DNA from 3 places in the Alkalihalobacillus phoenicis genome. Region 2 is predicted to be linked to each of the others. Evidence: riboswitches for the same ligand, from Rfam matches in the RefSeq annotation. Region 2 holds a riboswitch; each other region holds the start of a gene.
The links. A riboswitch is a leader RNA that binds a small molecule or an ion and turns the genes downstream of it on or off. The one in region 2 is predicted to bind cobalamin.

Region 1: linked by a shared signal. The riboswitch ahead of metE (5-methyltetrahydropteroyltriglutamate--homocysteine S-methyltransferase) and the one ahead of AA0017_RS07085 (ABC transporter substrate-binding protein) in region 2 are both predicted to bind cobalamin.
Region 3: linked by a shared signal. The riboswitch ahead of AA0017_RS21625 (hypothetical protein) and the one ahead of AA0017_RS07085 (ABC transporter substrate-binding protein) in region 2 are both predicted to bind cobalamin.

The regions. Positions count from the first base shown of each region.
Region 1 covers NZ_CP154853.1:724,981-727,255, reverse strand. The annotation lists gene AA0017_RS03220 (YusW family protein) at 147-530, opposite strand; cobalamin riboswitch at 662-856, shown strand; gene metE (5-methyltetrahydropteroyltriglutamate--homocysteine S-methyltransferase) at 976-2,275, shown strand, end outside.
Region 2 covers NZ_CP154853.1:1,484,641-1,486,915, reverse strand. The annotation lists gene AA0017_RS07090 (FecCD family ABC transporter permease) at 1-447, opposite strand, end outside; gene AA0017_RS07085 (ABC transporter substrate-binding protein) at 410-1,381, opposite strand; cobalamin riboswitch at 1,561-1,701, opposite strand.
Region 3 covers NZ_CP154853.1:4,612,327-4,614,601, reverse strand. The annotation lists gene AA0017_RS21630 (ABC transporter substrate-binding protein) at 1-555, opposite strand, end outside; gene AA0017_RS21625 (hypothetical protein) at 552-1,106, opposite strand; cobalamin riboswitch at 1,389-1,576, opposite strand; gene AA0017_RS21620 (nuclease-related domain-containing protein) at 1,719-2,275, shown strand, end outside.

The sequences.
Region 1 (2,275 bases), 760 kb from region 2:
TCACACCAAGACATGTGGGCTGTGAATCGTTTTTATATTTGAACCGCCTTTCTCCTTTTTCTCACAACATTCCCGGCCAAACGATAAAAAAGCTATAAATCGACTTTAAAGTAAATTTGTAGCCTCATTATAAGATTTAAGCACTTTCACCTTTCAAACTCTAGTTTCGTTTCATCGGAAAATTCGATGTCTATTTCAAAATCTTTCACATCACGATTATTTATACTAAAATAATTTAAAATCGAATTTTTTAAATCTCTTTTACTTGCGTCTGCACTCATTGGAACTTCTTGAAACAAAGCTTCAATTGCAGCTTGGGCCTGGGCACCATAAATCGTTTCCTTGTTAGGAACTCGATATTTAGCGACGACATATTGAGGCTTCACTTCATACTCTAGGTCATACTTTTGACCGTCCTTCAGTTCAATTTCTAATTCAAAATCAACGATCGATACATTCGCAAGCACTGGCAAACTAAACAGAAGTAAAAAAGAAAAGACAGCAAAGCTTATAACGAAATGTTTTTTCAATTAGGTTCCCTCCTTTTTGTTTTCTAGAATAATATTTCCTTTGAATCAATTTTTATTCTGCTCTGCTTAGCTGCCCCTAAAAAAAACTGCTTATTGACAATTTTCAATTACTTCGATAAAGTGAATACAAATTTGAAATGTGGGGATTAGGTACGTTAATGAAATTTCTTTAACGTTTAAAAGGGAATCCGGTGAAATCCCGGAGCGGTCCCGCCACTGTATTAGAAGAGCTGTAACTTCTGATCACTGATTCTGTCTAGAATTGGGAAGATCGTTATAGCAATGACGCTAAAGCCAGGAGACCTGCCTATTCTAACAGCACTGACTAACCCACGGGAGATGGGGAGGTGTTAAAAATATCATTGGTATAACAGGATATTTTTACCCACTCATGATGGTAAAAATATCCTTTTTTATATTTATAAATACATTGGAGGTATTTTTGATGGGAGAGATTAGAACTAGCAATCTTGGTTATCCAAGAATCGGAGAGAAACGCGAATGGAAAAAATTATTAGAAGCTTATTGGGCAGGTAATGTTACAGAAGAGGACTTTTTCAAAACAATGAAAGAGTATCGCCTTCTTGGATTAAAGAAACAAAAGGAAGCTGGCATTGATCTTATTCCTGTAGGAGATTTTAGTTTTTATGATCATGTGTTGGATCATTCGACCATGTTCGGTTTGATTCCCAATCGTTTCGATCATGTCGGTGAGACCAATCGCTTAAAAACTTATTTTGCAATAGCACGTGGAACGAAGGAAGCTCCTGCAAGTGAGATGACAAAGTGGTTTAATACGAACTATCACTACATCGTACCTGAATTAGAGAATAAAAAACCTAAGCTCGTTCACAATAAGCCACTCGAAGCATATCTAGAAGCAAAAAAAGAACTCGGGATTGAAGGAAAACCCGTCCTAATTGGACCTTTTACTTTCCTTAAATTATCAAAAGGCTATCAAAGCAGCGATTTCGAACAACATCTGAACGATTTTATTCCTATTTATATCGAAATTTTGCAGCAATTAGAACAAGCTGGTGCCAAGTGGGTACAAATCGATGAGCCAAGCCTTGTCAAAACTTTAACAAGCGAAGAAATCCGTCTATTCACATATACTTACCATAAATTAAAAGAGGCCGTTCCTCAGTTAAAAGTCATTTTGCAAACTTATTTTGACGCAGTTAGCTCTTATGAGGAGATTATTTCATTACCAGTTGAAGCGATCGGTCTTGATTTTGTCCACGGTTATGACGAAAACATCGCTTCATTAAAAGAATTCGGTTTTCCAACTGACAAATATTTAGCTCTTGGAATCATTGATGGGCGAAATATTTGGAAAGAAAACTTACAGAATATTGATACAAAACTTACAGAAGTAACAGCAGTCGTCCCACTTGAGCAACTAATCTTGCAGCCATCTTCTAGTTTGTTACATGTACCTGTTACGTTAAAACATGAAACGAAACTGGATTCACTCGTCTTAAGTGCTCTTGCCTTTAGTGATGAAAAGTTAGTCGAGTTATCAACCGTCAAACATTTGGCTGCGGCAAATGCAGAAGAAAAAGCGGTTGTACTTGAAAAAAACAATCAATTATTTAATCAAATCAGTTCATCTGAATGGCGCCGAAACGGTGTTAGTGAAAGCTCTAAACGTAAAACGAAAAGAGCAACAACTGTTAAAGAACGTCAAAGAATACAAAATGAAAAATTCCAGTTACCACTTTTACCAACAACAACGATTGGTA
Region 2 (2,275 bases):
TAACGTCATAAAAGCAGAAAATATGCTAACGACAGGTAATGTAAAAAAACCTAATCCTGGAATTGTTATCCCAAAAAAAAGGACAAAAACAGCTCCTACCGCCCCTCCCGATGAAACACCGAGAGTATAGGGGTCCGCCAGTGGGTTTTTCAAAAAACCTTGAAAGGCTGCTCCAGCTAATGCCAAACTTGCCCCTACAATCATTGCGAGCAGCACTCGTGGCAAACGAATTTGCATGACAATGTTCACAATATTCGCTTCGAACGGTTCATTAATTGGGAAATTTAAACCTTCCGCTAAAATAATTTGAATAACCATCTTAAACGGAATTTCAACACTCCCTTTACTGACAGATAAAATTAAAGCAAAGAAACAAAAAGCAACGACAACCGTGTATTGTATAACTCGATTATTGATTAAAAATCTCTGGATAAATGGCAGCAGCAAGTTCTTCAGCCCCTTCAACTAACCTGGGACCTGATCTTGTCACAGTATCCGAATCAACATCATAAATTTGATTGTTTTTAACAGCTGGAACATCTTGCCACCCTGGACGATTTAAGATTGCTTCTGCTGATTGCTCAACATAGTCACCATACGTTGTAATAATAATATCCGGTTGAAAATGGACCGCCTCTTCCTCAGTAAATGCAATCCAACCTTTAAATTGATTGGCTACATTCACAGCATTCATTAATTGAAGCAGCTCATCAATAAATGTATCGGCACCAGCTGAATAAATTTCTGGTGCAGGAGAAATTTCGACCCATACTGTTTTTTCATCACTTATTTCACTTACTTTTTTATTTATTTCCATTAAAGCCTGCTGCATCGTTTCAGTAAGCTCCAAACCTTTATCTACTTGATTTGTTATCATGGCCAGCCATTCAATGACTTCATATGTATCTTCTAATGATGATGCATCCTCTACCGCGATGACATGAATCCCTGCTTCTTTCACTTGTTTCAAACCTTCTCCATAACCCGTTACAGTTGATTCATGTGCAATAACTAAATCAGGATTTAACGAAATGACCTTTTCAACATTAAATTCCATCTCACCAACACTTTCAACCTCTAATACTTCCTGTGGATAATTGTCCCAATCCAGACGCCCAATTACCTTTTCTCCAACATCAAGGGCAAATAAAGTTTCAGTCACACTCGGAAATAAGGAAATGATGGTTTCTGGTTCCTCAAGTGTGATCGTCTCACCAAACGCATCAACGACCTCCACTTGATAGCCGTTTTTGTCCTCCTTTGTTAATTCCTTTTCTTCCACCTCTTCAACTGAAGAAATCGCTTCAGGTTCGTTTGCATAACAACCTAGTAATAAAATAGATAAAATCAGTGCAACAAAAAACCAGCTTCTATTTTTCATTTTTAATTCCCCTTCTATATCGCTCTTTATTTAGTCAAAAAGGCACTCCCCTATCGAGAGGAATGCCTGACTGTTTTAGCCACCAATTCATTTTGTTTAATAATAAAAATGGAGAGTCAAAAACTCACCCTCTTTAAACAAAATATTTTCGACTATTGTTTTCCCTTTGTCCTCGAAGGTTTTTACAATGATAATTAGGCAAGTAATCTGACTTATGCTTTTCCATTTCGAAAAAACAATCACAGTGGCGGGACCGTGTTGGAATAACACCAACTTCCCTATTTAACATATAAAATATGACCTAATTGTTAAATATATAAAATTAATAACTCAACTTTCGCAGCGTATAATGGACCCTTAACCGTCGATAGAGATTGACTTTAGGGCAGTACAATACTCAAATTGACTTTACATGAACGATTCAATCGTTGACAGTCTGAACACATCTCTTCGTAGGCTGTTGAAGGAATCTGTTCACTAGGATTAAGCAGCGCTTCGGCTGTCGCTACCAAAACCATACTCCGCGTCCTGCAGGAACCTGGCGAGCCTCCTCGGTACGACCTGTGGGGTCTCGCTCCACGGTTTATTCCTGCGGGAGTCTCCGTATGGTTTTGTCCGCTAAGTGTCGTGGAGATGCTTGGTGATATGGCTCTTTCCAAATCAGCTATTTCTAACGCAGAAGGACCTTCTTCACTTTGTTGGTTATGGAACTAAATAGGTCGTTGCCACCTATTTTTTTCCTAAGTCTGCAGTCATGAAAAGACAGGATTCTAATCGAAACAAGCTCGATCATCTAGCTAACGTACAGAGCATCAACACTGATTTGTTTACAACTGTAACGGAATTAGTCATTGAAGGAGAAAAACCATTCTCAAGCTAATGTACTTTGAAGTC
Region 3 (2,275 bases), 1.8 Mb from region 2:
AACCGCAGCAACTTGGGCTTGGATTTCCGCATTCAGTTGCTCACCCTTTTCACTTACACCCATGATAGCCGCAATTTGTTCGATGTCACCATAGACATCTTCAAAAGAGGTAGCTGATTCAATTACAAAAATAGGAATTCCTGCATCAATAAGTGGCTCAATCATTTCTCTTTGTCCAATTGTATACGCAATAATGACATCTGGATTCAAAGCAATAATCGCCTCGGCATCAATATTCATCGAATCAGATACACGTTGAATTTCAAGGGCTTCTTCAGGATAATTATCAAAATCTGTCGCCCCAACGACCTTATCTCCTACTCCTAAAGCGAATAAAATTTCTGTATTACTTGGTTGCAACGAGACAACTGTCTCAGGAGCTTGCTCAAAGGTGATTTCTGTCCCCTCATCATCTGTCACCGTATAAGAACTCTCGGCATCGTCACCAATTCCTTGAGCTCCGTCTCCTGGCTCATTTGTGTCTGTTTGACACGCTGTTAAAAATAAAATTGTAATAAAAATGCTTAACCACTTTGTCCATTGTTTTGTATTCATTTTTTCTCCTCCTCGTTTTTCGGTTTTCTCATTGGATAGGACTTGCTTTGAAATGGAACCTCCTGGACTTCCTCAAGGTGATTAACAAAAACCGCCATCACAAAAAAGACATTCGCGAGCAAATGAGTGTAGTCAAATAAAAGCTTCGGTACATCTCTCTCTAAACTAACTTTATGTAGAGCTCGGACTGATTTTTTCGCTTCGCTTCGGCACACATGAAGAGCACATGCCACATCGGAGCCTTGTGGCAATAAAAATTGCGTTATTTGCTCCTGAACAACCTCCAAATAAAAGTCGTAAATGTCACTTAACCGAGCTAAATCTTGCTCTTCAATCGCCAGTTTCCCTCTGACTGAACCATTCAGATGATAAGCCATCGGCAAAAGTTCCATTAAGTGATCATACACCGTTATCAACTTTGAATTCTTTTTTACTAAACTCGCCGCTTGTCCTATTCGGGTCGTCATCGAATCGGTTCTGATTTCAAAATCAACGGTTGAGGCCGATTCACGCATATACGGATAACATAAATACCTCATATCTTTTTTCACATCATCACCTCGTTCCTTGGACGATTCCTTATGAATGTTCTGTGGTTTGCTCTTTTAATGGAAGTCGGCTTTTTTAAAAGGGATTAAAAAGGACATGTTGCCTATAGGAGAGTCGTTTGACGCGGATTCATCATCTATATGAGCTCATATGGGAAGGCCGGTTTGTTTAACAATATAAAACCATAAAAAAACGCCCGAAAAAATCGGACGGTATCCCTAATATCCATATAATAAATAGACTGATAGAAACATAACCGTACAATCCTCTTAATTTCCGAAGAGCAAATACGTTCAAGATTAGGCAGGTATCCTGGCTTATGCTTCCTTTTACTCTAAGAACCTTCCCATCACTCTTTCGTGGACAGTGGTCATCTCTTATTTCATCAGCATTTACAGTTGCGGAAACAGCTTCGGTATCGCACCGAATTCCCTTTTCACTCTAAATGAGCACCTAAACTCTACAACATATATTCATTTAAACGTAGTGTATCATATTTTGGTAAATATTTTGATAAAATTTCCTGAGTGTTTATCAAAAAGAGCGAAAAAGCTTGCTCAAAAGACGCAAAATTCTGTAAAATATAATAGATACTTTATTAAAAGGAGGCAGAAATGATTGAAAAAACTCGACAAAAACCAATTGAATTATCAATTTGGCATAGTTTAAAAGCACGAGGTCAGCTTTTAACAGAAGAAGACGCTCAGCATATTCTCCATTTAGAAAAAGGATTGAAAGGTGAACGCCAATTTGACGAATGGACTGCCGATTTACCCGAAGATTGGATTCAACTCCATGACCTCCTCCTCGAGAAAAACAAAACCATATTCCAGTTGGATTCCCTTATCATTACACCAAGCTCCGTCCTTTTATTTGAGGTAAAAAACTACGAAGGTGCCTTTATTTATGAAGAAAACCGGTTTTATACCCAATCCAAGCTCGAAATAAAAAACCCCCTAGAGCAACTAAATCGGAGTGAATCCCTACTCAGACAGCTTTTTCAGGAATATCATTTACAACCGCCACCGATTACTTCCTATGTGATTTTCATCAATCCTGAATTTCATTTATTTCAAGCTGATCCACATAACCCTCATTTTATCTTTCCACCTTTAATGACCCGATTTAAAAAGAAATTATTACAGCAACCATACAGAAAAATGAAAGCTTC